DNA from 2 places in the Candidatus Darwinibacter acetoxidans genome. Region 1 is predicted to be linked to the other one. Evidence: a T-box and tRNA genes for the amino acid it is inferred to sense, from the RefSeq annotation. Region 1 holds a T-box; the other holds one or more tRNA genes.
The links. A T-box is a leader RNA that pairs with one kind of tRNA and senses whether it is charged. The one in region 1 lies ahead of leuS (leucine--tRNA ligase), so its partner is inferred to be a tRNA-Leu.
Positions count from the first base shown of each region.

Region 1 (7,289 bases):
ATGGAACCCTTGCGCAGGGCACTGACCATGCCCAAGATGCTCCCTAGGAGCGTAGAGATGAGCAGAGCCGCCAAGGAAAGCTCCAAGGTGGCGGGCAGGCGGCTGAACACGATGTCCTTAATGGGCACACCGCTGGTTAAGCTGTAGCCGAAATCTCCCCGCAGGGCCCGGCCCAGCCAGCGCAGATAGCGGACGATGAAAGGATCGTTCAAACCCAGGGCTTCCCTGAGTTCATCCAGCCTTTCCTGGGACATGTTGGCCATGGCCTCAGGCCCGACCATGTAGGAAACCGCATCCCCGGGGGTGAGCTCCAAACCCACGAAGATCAAAAAAGTGATCACCAAAAGCATGGGGATGAGCATGAGCAGTTTGCGCAGCGTGTAGGTAAGCATAGTTACACCCTCCAGAACTCAAAAGAGGCAAGGCTGCCGGAACCCCGCAGGGCTCCGGCGGCCTTTCCATCTATTTCGCCACTAAACCCCTATTCCCTTGGGAACTTGTTGGGGTAGAACAGGCGCGTGTACCTGATATCGATGGGATACACGGTCATGTGCTCCATCTTCTCCACGGCGATGGACTCAGCCACGTTCTTGGTGAAGCCGAAGTCCAACAGGCCGGACTGGGCGTTGATGACGAAGCTGGGATCGCTTTCGCCGCTGGGATAGAGCTGGATGCGCTCGATGTTGCCCGTGCCCTCATCCCAGTAACCTTCCCACCGCACGTAGGTGGAGTAGTTGTTCATCTTCACTTCTTCAATCTTGAAGGGACCGGAGCCAACCGGTGCCTGCCAGTAGGCAGCCCGCTGGGCTTGGACCGGATCGGTATCCTCCAAGAGGTGCTTGGGCAGGGGCGGCCACTGGGAGAAGGTGAGCAGAGCGTTGGGATCAACGGTGGCGAACTTGAAGGTGATCTTCCGGCCGTCGATTTCAATGCCGCTGATGCCTTCGGCGGCACCGCTCATGAACTCCTCGTAGCCTTCCAGGGAGGAGTAGGTCTGGGCTGCCACGGCGTTGAGCTGAGGCACCCGGGCAGAGTATTCCACCGTGAACTTCACATCGTCAGCGGTAATAGGCGTGCCGTCGTGCCAGTAGATGTTGTCCCGCAGTACGAACTCGATGGTCAGACCATCTTCGCTTACCCAATACTCCTCGGCCAGCTGGCCCTTGTAGGGGGTGAGGTTCTCGTCGGTCACCACCAGGCGGTCGAAGAGGAACTTCTGGGTCATGTACAGCGCCGGGTTGGTGAACACGGTTTCGAAGAACTCCACAGGGCCGCCGGAGGAATACAGGGTGTAGTTCCCCTGGCTGTCGGGGGTGATGTCCCAATCGATGATGCGCCAGTCATAGAAGAACTGCATGTTGCCCAGGGGCGCACCTTTGCGGTCGAGCCTGTCGCTCTCCACTACAAACTGCTGTTGATGGTAGAGGGGGATGGCAAACAGGGTCTCGTTCTCGTATTTCTGCAGCTCATGGAAGGCCTTTTTCTGCTCTTCGATGTCCGCAACCCAGGTGGCTTTGATCAGTTCGTCCAGATGGGGGTCGGTTGGTGTATGGGAGTTGCTGGCCGCACCACCCATGAAGCGGTTGTAGTACTCATGCATGCTCAGGGCTGCGATGGCCGCGTAAGCCAGATCCCAGTCCACGGCGGATGGGCCGTTAACGGGGTCAGCCGGGGGCGACCAGAGCAAGGTGGCCAGGTCGCCTTCGAGCTTGCGGGCGTTCATCTTGATGCCCACCTGCTCCAGGTAGACCTGGATGGCGGCCATGAGGTCCACTGTCTCCTGGTCGCCGTAGTAGTAAACCACATCTAACACAGTATTGGGATCCCAGTTGGCCTCTTTCAGAAGCTGTCTGGCCTTTTCTGGGTTGTATTCATAGCGGTTCAAGCCTTCAGCTTTCCACTCGCCATCGGGGGTGAGGCTGTTGGCGGAAGCTGCCCGGCCCTCCATGAGGGTTTCAATGAGGGCTTCCATATCAATGGCGTAGCGGATGGCCTGGCGGACACGGGGATCAGCCAGGGGGCTGGGCTTAGCAGCGAAACCTGTGGCTGCGAACCCAAAGGCAATGACCAAGGTGAGAAAGATGATGCTCAGTCTTTTCACGTTCATTCCTCCTTCGACATATGCGCCAGCTCAGTGCTCGTCCTCCAACGCAGATAGAGTGTCTTCCCTTCCCATACCACCTCCGCAGGAGCCTAATCTTGAGGCTGACTTGTACTGAGTGCAGACTTCTACACTTGGTGGCAAATTCCTTCACGCAATACACGAAAAATTGGATTTTCATTTCATACCATCTGTAGCTGGGCAAATAGTTAGGAGGAACTCTCCAATTCTTGTGGAATACATAATGCTGGAAACGTGAATTTCACAACAGACTGCAAAGGGGGAGCCCGATGGCTAAAGAAATGAACGTGAGTTCGGGGGGACTGGCCCGCATCCGCAGTGCCTACCCTTCCCTCACGCCCACGGAGAAGAAGGTGGCCGACTACTGTTTGGAAAAACCGGAGGAAATTATCTACCTTTCCGTCACGCAGTTGGGGGAACGCTGCGGGGTGGGTGAAGCCACCATTATCCGGTTTTCCCAAGCGGTGGGTTTTTCCGGCTACCAGGCCTTGAAATTGAGTCTCGCCCTGGAGCTGGCCACCAGGCAGGAAAGCGCACCCTGCGGCACCCTGGCCCCCGGTGATTCCATGGAGGCCCTCATTGAAAAGATCACGGCCATGAACGCCAGCGCGCTCCAGGACACCTCCCGAATGGTCCATCCCCAGACCCTGGAACGGGCGGTGGAGGCCATGATCCAAGCTAAGCGCCTGTTCTTTTTGGGGGTGGGCACCTCGGGGCTCACCGCGCTGGACGCCCAGAGCAAGTTCCTGAGAATCGGCATGTTGGCCCATGCCTTCGCCGATGCCCACCACCAGATTATGGCCATGGCCCACGTGGATGAAGAAGATGTGTGCGTAGGCTTTTCCCATTCCGGGAGCACGAAAGACACGGTGGACTGCATGCGCCTGGCCAAAGAGAACGGGGCCTTCACCATTGCCGTAACCGATGTGGTGAAATCGCCCATCACTGAGGTTTCCGACGTAGTGCTCCTCACCAGTTCCGCCGAGGATCCCCTCCAGGGAGGCTCCCTCCGCTCCAAGCTGGCCCAGGTGCACATGATCGACCTGCTGTACACAGGGGTGGCCCACCGCCTGGGCGAAGCCGTGGTGGAACTGAAGAAGAGGACCGCGCTGTCGGTGGTAGACAAGTTGTACTGATCGGTCACAAGTGGCTGGAAACGGGGCCAAGTGGCGGTTGACATCCGCTGCCGGCATTGATAAAATGGGGCTGATATGCAAAGGCTGTGAACAGGAGTAGTATGGAGGGTTTCCAGAGAGCTGCTGGGTGGTGTGAAGCAGCACAAATCCTTCCAGAACTCGCCTGGGAGCTGCTGGTGCGATAGGTAGTGCCAGACGGTCATTCCGTTACCATGCTCGAGTGGATCGGCCCTTTGGCGCGATCAATTAGAGTGGTACCGCGGACATCTTTCGTCTCTAAGGAGAGGAAAGATTTTTTTAGTTCTAGAGATCAGGAATGGAGGAAGAAACAGGATGGCCCGCTACAACTTTCGAGCCGTGGAGAAGAAGTGGCAGGAGATCTGGGAAGAAAAGCAGATCTTCAAGACCAGTAATGATTTCAGTAAACCCAAATATTACGCTTTGGTAGAGTTTCCCTACCCTTCCGGCGAAGGACTGCATGTCGGCCATCCCAGGCCCTATACAGCCCTGGATGTGGTGGCCCGCAAACGCCGTTTGGAAGGGTACAATGTCCTCTTCCCCATGGGCTGGGATGCCTTCGGCCTGCCCACCGAGAACTACGCCATTCAAACCAAGATCCACCCCGCGGTGATCACCGAGCGCAACATCAACCGCTTCCGGGAGCAGCTCAAATCCTTAGGTTTTTCCTTTGACTGGTCCCGGGAGGTGAACACCACAGATCCCGCCTACTTCAAGTGGACCCAGTGGATCTTCTTGAAGCTGTTTGAACACGGCCTAGCCTATAAAAAAGAAATGCCCATCAACTGGTGCCCCCGCTGCAAGATCGGCCTGGCCAATGAGGAAGTGGTGGACGGCAAGTGCGAGCGCTGCAGCCACCAGGTGGAAACCCGGGTCAAGAACCAGTGGATGCTGAAGATCACCGCTTACGCCGAGCGGCTCATCAACGATCTGGAGCTGGTGGACTACATCGAGCGCGTCAAGGTGCAGCAGCGCAACTGGATCGGCCGCTCAGAAGGGGCGGATGTGATCTTTAAGATCAAGGACACAGAGGAAACCCTCACCGTCTTCACCACCAGGCCCGACACTTTGTTTGGCGCCACCTACATGGTGATCTCACCGGAGCATCCGGTCCTGGAAAAGCTTAAGGACCGCATCACCAATGTCCCGGAAATCGCCGCCTACCAGGAGCAGGCCCGCAAAAAGTCGGAGTTTGAGCGTTCCCAGCTGGTGCGGGAGAAAACCGGCGTGCCTGTGGAGGGGCTGAAGGCCATCAATCCGGTGAACGGGATGGAAATCCCCATCTGGGTTTCCGATTATGTGCTCATGACCTACGGTACCGGGGCCATCATGGCTGTGCCCGGCCACGACCAAAGGGACTGGGAGTTCGCGGTGAAGTTTGGGCTGCCCATCGTGGAAGTGGTGGCAGGCGGCGACATCACCAAGGAAGCCTACACCGACATCGACGAGGGAGTTATGGTCAACTCCGGGTTCCTGGATGGACTGGATGTGAAATCCGCCCAGAAGAAGATCATCGCCTGGCTCCAGGAAAAGGGCCTGGGCGTGCCCAAGGTCAACTACAAACTGCGGGACTGGGTCTTTTCCCGCCAGCGCTACTGGGGAGAGCCCATTCCTTTAGTGCACTGCGAGAAGTGCGGCTGGGTACCGGTGCCCGAAGAAGAACTTCCCGTGCGCCTGCCCCAGGTGGCCAACTACGAGCCCACCGATACCGGCGAATCGCCGCTGGCTAAGATCAGGCACTGGGTGGAAACCACCTGCCCCAAGTGCGGAGGTTACGCCGAGCGGGAGACGGACACCATGCCCCAGTGGGCCGGTTCGTCCTGGTACTTCCTGCGCTACTGCGATCCCCACAATGATCAGGCACTGGCCAGCAAAGAAGCCCTGGACTACTGGCTGCCCGTGGATTGGTATAACGGCGGTATGGAGCACACCACCTTGCACCTGCTCTACTCCCGCTTCTGGCACAAGTTCCTCTACGATATCGGGGTTGTGCCCGGGCCCGAGCCCTACGCCAAGCGCACCTCCCACGGGATGATCCTGGGGGAAAACAACGAAAAGATGTCCAAATCCCGGGGCAATGTGATCAACCCCGATGATGTGGTGGCGGAATACGGTGCAGACACCCTGCGCCTCTATGAGATGTTCATCGGCGACTTCGAAAAGAGCGTGCCCTGGAGCACCGAGGGGGTCAGGGGCTGCAAGCGCTTTTTGGACCGGGTCTGGAAGCTCATGGATATGGTTATCCCCGGCGAGGCCTACCGGCCCGAACTGGAAGCGAAAATGCACCAGACCATCAAGAAGGTGAGCCAGGACTACGAGAGCCTCAAGTTCAACACGGCCATCGCCGCCCTGATGACCCTGCTCAACGATGTGTACCATACCGGCTCCATCAATGAAGCGGAGCTGAAAACCTTCCTGATCCTGCTCAACCCGGTGGCGCCCCACATCACCGAAGAGATCTGGGAGCGGCTCAAGTTTGGCGGCATGCTCAACGAGCAGAGCTGGCCCACCTGGGATGAGGCCAAGACGGTGGAGAAAACGGTGGAGATCGGCGTGCAGGTCAACGGCAAGCTGCGGGGCACCATCGAGGTGAACGTGGACGACCCGCAGGAAGCCGCCAGGGAAAAGGCCCTGGCCAACGAGGCCGTCCAGAGGGCCTTGGATGGCAAGACCATCGTGAAGGAAATCTACGTACCCGGCCGGATCTACAACATCGTGGTCAAGTAACAGGAACAGGAAACAGGATGGGAAATAGAAGCGGCCTGCGCGGCCGCTTCTTTTGTCAAACACCACATGAGCGGGGTGGTTTCCATGGATTTCTGCACAGCGGGGAGCATTCCCCGGACCAAGCTGGCGGAGTTTTTCCGGCGGCGCTGGGGCAGCACCAAAATGGTCATCGCCAGCGGCATCTATGAATGCACCGAGCTGGCTGGTTTTGGTGTGCTGGATGAAGAGGGGGAGATCGTCGGCCTGATCACCTATGTGCTGCGGGGAGATGAGTGCGAAGTCACTTCCCTGGACAGCCTGAGGGAGAGGCAAGGCCTGGGCACGGCGCTTTTGGAGAAAGTGGAGCAGGTGGCCCTGGAAAACGGCTGCCGGGTTTTGCGGCTGACCACCACCAACGACAACCTGCCGGCCTTAAGGTTCTACCAAAAGCGGGGCTTTGTCCTCCACCGCCTGCTGCCTGGAGCGGTGGAGCGCTCCCGGGAGATTAAGCCCGAGATACCTCTTCTTGGCGTGGATGGTATCCCCATCAGGGATGAAATCGAACTGGTGAAGATCCTGAAGTAAGAAGAAAGTCGCCGCCTAGGCCCTTAAGTCAAGGCACGCTTACTTTAGCGCTTACAAAAGACCGCTCGAGGCGGTCTTTTGCGCGTGCTTAATCCAGGAAGTCAGTGAGGCGGTCGAACTGCGTGATCACTTTGTATGCACCATCCCCTACGGTGGACACCAGCACTGCGCCATCTATACTGGTAATCAAGGTCTCCGCGCCTAGGCGGCGGTAGTTGCGGTAGATGCGCAGGTCAGCGATGGCATCGTGCATCATCACCACCACTTGGGGGTTCACCGCCTCCCGGAAGGGCTTACTGGAGGAGGTGGAAGCGCCGTGGTGGGGGGCTTTTAGCACATCCGCCTGCAGGTAGTCGCCGTAGCGGCCCACGATCTCCCGCTCGGCAGCGGTGTAGGTGTCCCCGGGGAACAGGAAGGTGGAGTCTTGGTAGGTGAGCTTCAGCACCAGCGAGCGGTTGTTGATGAACTGGGTGCTGCCCTCGGGGTAGCCTTGGTAATACTCTATGTCCTTCGGCGGATGCAGTACCTCCACCAGCACATGCTCCCCGAACTGGAAGCTGTCGCCCTCCGCTAAGATGATCTGGGGCGTGTTGGTCCGCTCAAGGACTTCCATGTAGTTTCTGTAGTGGGAAGTGGGGTACTCCAGTTCAGAGGTGTACACCGCTCCGATTTCGTAGTTGGAGAGCAGCTGAGCAAAACTGCCGATGTGGTCCACATGGGGA
Region 1 is NZ_JBHGXH010000223.1:5,542-12,830, forward strand. It holds gene ACE4YL_RS08425 (ABC transporter permease) at 1-392, opposite strand, end outside; gene ACE4YL_RS08430 (ABC transporter substrate-binding protein) at 482-2,101, opposite strand; gene ACE4YL_RS08435 (MurR/RpiR family transcriptional regulator) at 2,392-3,258, shown strand; T-box leader at 3,336-3,539, shown strand; gene leuS (leucine--tRNA ligase) at 3,592-6,003, shown strand; gene ACE4YL_RS08445 (GNAT family N-acetyltransferase) at 6,088-6,567, shown strand; gene ACE4YL_RS08450 (ComEC/Rec2 family competence protein) at 6,656-7,289, opposite strand, start outside.

Region 2 (7,289 bases), on a different contig from region 1:
GGGCCGCCCTGAGGCAGCCCTGTTTTTCCCATGTCTTTCTACTCGAGGATAATGATCCGTCCGCCTTCCGGCTCCTGCAGAGTCCCTTGCTGCAGGACGTAGTCCACCATGACATCCCTGAGCATGATGCCAGTGTCGGCCACCAGCTTAGCGTTCATGAAGGTCTCGTATCCATCGCCGCCGGCAGCCAGGAAGTCATTGGTGGCCACCGTGTAGGTCTTGCTGGGGCTGATCCTCTCGCCGTTCACCCGGACGTTGATCACCCTGCCGCCGGGCTGGGCCTTGGGATCCACTTCAAAGGTCAGGCCGGAAACCTGGAGGAAACCGCCGTTCTGCTCCGGCACGAGGCGGACCGAGTGCTCCAGAGCTTCGATGATGTCCATGCCCAGCATTTCCACCACAACCAAGCTGTTGTCGAAGGGCAGTACGTTGTAGATGTCGGCCACCGTGATATCGCCGGGGTTGATGCTGGCCCGAATGCCGCCACCGTTGGTTACGGCGATATCGCTGCCCACAGCCTCCCGGATCACATCGGCAACCAGGTTGCCCAGATTGGTCTCGGAGGTGCGGACAAACTCGCGCTCGCCGTTCCAGGCCACATCGCTGCGGCCCACAACCGTGCCCAAGCGCTCCTGCAGCTGCTCATTCCAGTAATCGATGATGGCCCTGACCTGCGGGTGCTCGGGAACTTCCGCGGTTACCGGGATCAGGAAGGCGTTGTAATTGGTGATCTTGCCATCTTCCACGTTCAGGTAGAGGAAACCCAAATTGTTGGCGTATTCATGCGCCTGAACGATGATCACGCCGTTGACCTCCGTGGCCTCCTTCAGCTCGGTATGGCTGTGGCCGCCCACGATGATATCCAGTTCAGGCACGGCCTCGGCCAGTTCAATGTCCTTGCTGTAGCCAAGGTGGCTCAAGGCGATCAGAACATCCACCTTCGGGCGAACCCTCTGGGCCACCATCTTGGCAACGGAGATGGGCTCATGGAAAACTAAACCCTCTACATTCTTGGGATGGGTCACAATGGGAGTTTCTTCAGCCACTAGACCTATGATACCTACTTTGACGCCTCCGATCTCCTGGATCAGGGCACTGGCGCCGGTAAACAGCGAACCGTCTTTGTAGGTGACGTTGGCAGCCAAAACGGGGAACTTAGCGTCCCGGATGCGCTGGCCCAGAACTTCCTGCCCGTAGTTGAACTCATGGTTGCCTGGGACAAAGGCGTTGTAACCCATGAGGTTCATCACTTCGATGGAGGGCAATCCGCCAAAGAGGTTGTCGATGTTCATGCCGTGGATGGCATCGCCCCCATCCAGGAGGAGGACCTTATCCGCACCATAGAGCCCCCTAATCTCGTCCACCAGTGTTGCCAGGCGCACCCTGCCACCTTGTACCTCTTCCGCTTCCGCGGGCAGGTGGGACTCCAAGCGGGAGTGTACGTCGTTGTTGTGCAGAATCACCAGCTCCGCAGCCCACAGGGGCAGGCTGACTGTTAACAAGGCAATCAAAACAGAAACAAGCACAAGCCTAGACTTACTGAATCTGCTCCTCATACCATCGCCTCCCAGAGTTAATGTGTGGAGAAGTTATTCTACACTTTTCTTGGCAAACCCTCCATATTGGTTAAACTTCGTTAGTAAATTGGTCCCTGGCAAAAGGACAATCCGCCTGGTTTATGGAAATGATCGAACAAGGTTTTCTGGAAAGGAGGGACGGATTTATGCGTAAGCTAGCCATCACCATCACCACCCTCCTGCTCTGTGCAGTAACGGCCCTGATGCTGATGAGCGTGGGGGTTATCCCGGTGCCCGAGGCCTTCCGCAGGCCTGTTGAGCAACCAGCTGCACTGCCTGCTGCCCACCACAGCACTCTGCACGAAAGCACTAAGTATTCAGCGGAGGGCAAGCCCCGGCTCGTGATAGATAATCCCCGGGGGAACATTCTGGTGAGGGGCGCGGCTGTGGAGCAGGTGGAGATCACCATGTTCGTGGAGGCCAGTGCCCACACGGCACAGAGGGCCCAGGAGATTCTGGACGGCATTTCCCTAGCCGTTACTACTCTGGAGGAAGAAAACCGCCTGCTGGTGAGCATGCCCCGCCTGGAGCCCGATGAGCAGGCCCGGGCTGATCTGACCATCTGGGTTCCCGGGGAAATGGATCTGGAGCTACGCCTGGGACTGGGTAATGTGCAGGTGACCAGCATCCAAGGAGAGCTCCAAGCCTACACCCACCTGGGCGACATCGATCTGCAGGACTACGAGGGCAGTGCCCATTTAGAAACGCACTTAGGAGATATTCACGTTGACTCATCCCGCTTTACAGAAAAGCTCACGGCCATTTCCCACCTTGGGAATATCAACATCGCCGCCAGCCTGGCCCAAAGCAGCGTGCTAGAAACCGCCCTTGGCGATCTGCACCTGCATCTTCCAGCGGATGAATCATATCTATTAGAAGGAACGGTGGAGCTAGGCAGCATCCACATCGGTGTTCCCTTCGACGGCGAGCAGCACGAGCACAGCGTACAGGGCACTATCGGCCAAGGCGAGCGGCGCGGTTCCATCTCGGCAAGGTTAGCGCTGGGTTCGTTTAGCGTAACAAAATAAAGAATGGGGGAGATTGCTGTGACCAACTACTCACTGGTTTCCATGGCCATGTGGCTGCCCATCATCCTCACCGCCCTGGCGGTAATCCTCGCCATCACACTGCGCTGGTTCAGCTACAAGGAGCGCATGGCCCTCATCGCCCGCGGTTTTGATCCGGACGCGGAGAAAACCCCGGAAGAGAAGCTCAAAATGCTTCTGGCTGCCGGTATCATCATGGGCTTAGTAGGTCTGGCCGTGACCATCGCCCTGCTCACCATCGGGATTGGCATCTGGCTGCTGTTTGGACTCCTGCCCCTCTTCTTGGGCTTAGCCCTGGTACTCACGGCCCTGATCCTGCGGCCTGGAAAGCCTAAGGCGGCCAAGGACGAAAAGCCTGCCGAACCCCAGGCAGCCGCCTGGACCCAAGAGGCCGTGGTGGTGGAGGCAGAAGAAGAGGAACCGCAAGAAGAGGAAGAGGAAGCGGTAGAAGAGGAAGAAGACGAAGAGGATTTGCCCTTCTAGAGTCAAGGGCCTTTCCGGACCCCTGTGTCCCATAATCCATGGGCGCGGGGGTTTTGCTTTTGGACGTGCCTTTGAGCCCAAACAGCAAGAAGTGAGCAAGCAAAAGCCCAAGGCCGACTTCGCAGGTGTTACCGGGAAAGCGATCGGCCGGGTCTCCATTCAAGGAAAGCCCCCGGTGGAGAAGTAAGCGTGGAGATTATTTACAGCGGGTACATCCCCGAGACAATCCGAACGGATGAAAACGGCAAGTTCAAGATTCCCCTGGAGGCGTATGATCTGCTTCACGAGTACACAATTATGGCATCTCCGAAGGCAGCTTTTGTGCCCGACATCGACCTGTACAGCTGCGGCCTCAGCCTGAAAAAGCCCACCTCTGGGGAAAAGATCTCAAGTTATCCGTACGAGGTGGAGATCAACCCCTGTGGCAGGAACGTAAACGTCCAGTATTACTGTCTCGATTTTGCCACAGTTGGTGGCTGCAACCTGGGTTACAGTGAGAAGTTCACCGGAACAACCTTCTATCGGCAGGGATGCGCATTGGCACGTAATGGCTTACTTCGTACAAGATGGCTGCCGTATATGGATGATAACGGACCGCGGACACTCCGGCCGGCTGAAATCAGTAAAAGGTGCTTCTCCTCAGCGGTAGAGCACCCTTGTTCAACAGTCTGATCTATTCTTCCGCATACAGCTCGGGAATGTCCACCGCATCCGCGGCCACCAAAGCCGCGGCCACCTCGCCCACGAAGTCGGGGTTGGAGACGATGGTGAAGTCTACCCCGCGCCGTCGCGCCTCCGCGATCAGGGGCATGGCCGTCCCCCGGGCTGCATCGTGGATAAGCAGCTCCACCCCCCGGGGATCCTGGAGGGCTTCCACCATGACCTGGAGCCCTGCCTTGGTGCGCAGCTGCTCGAAGGTTACAGCCTGAATGACCCGCTCGCGAAAAGAGCCTAAGTAACGCCGCTTTTCCTCAGGCCTTAACTCTGGGGCGCCGTGAATGCCTACTGCCACAGTTTTTTCCAGTTCGTTCTTGTCTTTCCAACGCCTCACCGCTGATCCCCCCAAAAGAGAAAAGACACCTCGCTAGGTGCCCGGCTCATGCTCTGGTGCCGGGAGAGGGACTCGAACCCTCACGGGCTCAAAAGCCCAACGGATTTTAAGTCCGTAGCGTCTGCCATTCCGCCACCCCGGCTCATTTACAGAGAACATTATACGCTATTTAGCTTCCCCCGTCAACCGGCAGTGCCAGCGTGGCGTGGAGCAGGTCCCAGGCGCTGACATACAGCGCGCTGAACCCCAGGAGCTGGGCGGCCTGCACCAAGATGGCCGCTCCGCTGATGATCACATCTTCCCGTCCAGCCTGCATCCCCTGGATCCCCCGACGCTCCTCCAGGCTTAGTCTGCTCAGCCTGCCGTAGGCTTCCTTCAGCTCCGCCAGGGAAAAGCGTACGCCTGTCACCTTTGCATCGCTGTATTCTGCCAAATTCTGCATGATGGCCGCGAGGCACGTGGCGGTCCCCCCCACCGCGATGAGCGTCCTGGGCCCGTAAGCCCGCACCTGTTCCACCAGGGGAGCCAGGATGCGCCGTACTTCTTCCTCCAGGGCCCGCTGCTCGTCCTGGAGCAGGGGGTGGCTAGTGATGAAGCGCTCCAGCATGCGCACCGCCCCCACCTGGCTGCTGCCCCCACCCAGGAGCTCGCCCTGGGCCGTACCTGTAAGGATCTCGGTGCTGCCGCCCCCCACATCCACCACCGCGATGGGTTCCGGCAGCCCCAGGTGGCCCACGGACAACACCGCCCCGGCGAAGGACAGCTCAGCCTCCCTGGAGCCGGAGAGGATCTCCAGGGGAAAACCTAAGCGCTCCTCCACCAAACGGGCAAATTCCTGTCCGTTTTGGGCATCCCGCACGGCGCTGGTGGCAAAGGCCGAAACCGGAATGCCGGGTGGGATCAAAGCCTTCAGCTCTGCCAAGGCGGCCAGGGTCCGCTCTATGGCCCCCGGGCTCAGCCGGCCGGCAGCATCCACACCTTGGCCCAGGCGGACAATGCGCACCTGCTTGAGCACAGGTTTCAGGCCCTGGGCGCTGCGCTCCGCCACCAGCAGCCGCACAGAATTGGTTCCCACATCTATGGCTGCCTTCATTTTTCGTACTCCCTGCATTCGGCATCCGGGCAAAACCAGGGCTTCTGCAGCAGCTCCAGCGTCTCCGCACCGATGGCGTTTTCGCCCCGGGCCAGGTAATCCGCGGCGTGGGTGTGCAGGCACTTCACGCCCTGGGGGCTGCGGATACCCCCCACTCCGCTGGTGGCCAGAACCTGGTAGCGCTCTGGATATTCCTCCTTGAGGCGCCGGCGCACATCCCGGTGAACCAAAGCGAGCCTCTCCCGGGCGTAGCTCTCGTGGGTCGCGGCCATGGCCGCGGCGAACTGCGGATCGCCGGCCAGGCGCGCCTCAAAATGGGCAATCAGCCCTTCACTTTCCAGCGCCGAGATTTCCCGGCACAGATAGGGGCAGGTCAGCCAGTACAGCGTGGGGAAAATCTCCAGGTCAGAAGCGAGGGCCGAAACCGGCCTGTTGACAATCACCTGGGGAAAGCCCCACCGGCAGGTGGTCTTCACCTCCAAGACGCCCCTGGGTTCCCGGCCGATCTGCTCTTTGATGATGTTCAAAACCGCCTTGCTTGGCTTTTCATACTTCAGAAGATCACTTCCCAGACAAAAACACCCCCACATGGAGGTGCTTGTTGTTGATTACCAGTGAAACCCGATCTTACCTCGCGCCCCTGCCTCCCCGCTTTGAATCTTGACTTTTCTTCAGTGCTGACAGCCTCTCATCACTGTCTCGCAGAAAACGCATGAGCCGTTCCTCAAAATCGGCTGAACTGCTGGCCCTCCTGCGGGAAGCGCGGCGATCACGGTCACGAGATGAATGCTGAGGATTTGCCTGTTTGATGGAAAGCCCAATCTTGCCATCGCTCACATTAATGACCTTCACTTTGACGATGTCGTTTTCGTTGAGATAGTCCTTAATGTCTTTTACGTAGGCATCAGCAACTTCAGAAATGTGGACCAAACCGGTTTGTCCATTGGAAAGCTCCACGAAAGCCCCGAAACTGGTGATCCCCGTGACCTTTCCTTCGACAATGCTGCCGACATCAATTGACATACGTTAAAAAATTCCTCCTCTTGGATTTTGCCGCTGCAGGGCACTCGGCTTAACTGTCATTATACATTATTGGCATTTTTGTGTCAATAAAGCTGTCTTCCTGAGCACGCTCTCCATGGGCAGTGGTGCGGTTTTCACTCCTCGGCAGATTCCGAAAGCCTGTACACAATTTCCCCGGGTTTCACCAGCCCCAGCTGCTCCCGGGCAATCTTCTCCACATTTTCGGGGGAAAGCCACTCCTCGATCTCCCGCTCCAGATCCTGGTTGCGCATCTCCAGGACCGCGATGCGCCTCTGCAGAGACTCGATCTCCCGCCGCAGCTTGAAATTGGCCACAGCATTCCTGGCAAACCCAAAACCTATCCAGAGAATCAAAGCCAAGAGCAGAACACGCCCCACATTCAGCCGCACTTTCTTGCGCTTCGTCACTTCACGGGCCATGCCGATTACCTCCTGGGTATTTCATTCACCCTCCCGTGAAGTTTTCCTGCCAGTCTTTGGTTTTCATCTTCGCCAGCGCAGTCTGGGGCGGATTTTCCACAGCCGCCCCGTCCGCGGCCGCGCTTTGGCCCTGTAGGCGTAGTGGAAGCGCACCTCCTGGTAGACCTGGATGGGCAGGGAACCGAGCCAGACCACACAGGTGGCAAAGGCATTGAGCACCCGCCGGATCAGGTCAACGAGCCATAAGAGGAAGGAAATAACCAGGCCGCTCAAGATCAGGCGGTAAAAGAAAAGGCCCAGGGCCAGGCCGATCACCACATAACCCCGCAGCTCTCCCCAGTTGGCCAAGATGAGATACAGCACCAGAACCGGGGTGACCACGGCCCAAAAGAGCAGATCCAAAATGGGGGTGGCGATAAACCCAGGGCGGAGCAGCCCCCTGATCACCCGGAAGAAATCGAAAAACAGCCCCAAGTTCACCCCAGCCAGGAGGATAATGCCAAAGGCGTAGAGCTGAGAGGCCAAAGGTTCCATCAGCACACCTCCCTGACCTCAGCGGAACAGCCTGGCCAAAAA
Region 2 is NZ_JBHGXH010000195.1:740-8,028, forward strand. It holds gene ACE4YL_RS07265 (bifunctional metallophosphatase/5'-nucleotidase) at 39-1,556, opposite strand; gene ACE4YL_RS07270 (DUF4097 family beta strand repeat-containing protein) at 1,724-2,605, shown strand; gene ACE4YL_RS07275 (DUF6249 domain-containing protein) at 2,624-3,106, shown strand; gene ACE4YL_RS07280 (hypothetical protein) at 3,296-3,778, shown strand; gene ACE4YL_RS07285 (DUF1694 domain-containing protein) at 3,780-4,157, opposite strand; tRNA gene ACE4YL_RS07290 (tRNA-Leu) at 4,212-4,299, opposite strand; gene ACE4YL_RS07295 (Ppx/GppA phosphatase family protein) at 4,327-5,250, opposite strand; gene ACE4YL_RS07300 (DUF501 domain-containing protein) at 5,247-5,777, opposite strand; gene ACE4YL_RS07305 (S1 RNA-binding domain-containing protein) at 5,878-6,273, opposite strand; gene ftsL (cell division protein FtsL) at 6,408-6,713, opposite strand; gene yabQ (spore cortex biosynthesis protein YabQ) at 6,777-7,247, opposite strand; gene yabP (sporulation protein YabP) at 7,266-7,289, opposite strand, start outside.
Region 2: it has a tRNA-Leu gene. The T-box ahead of leuS (leucine--tRNA ligase) is inferred to sense a tRNA for this amino acid. The anticodon was not compared.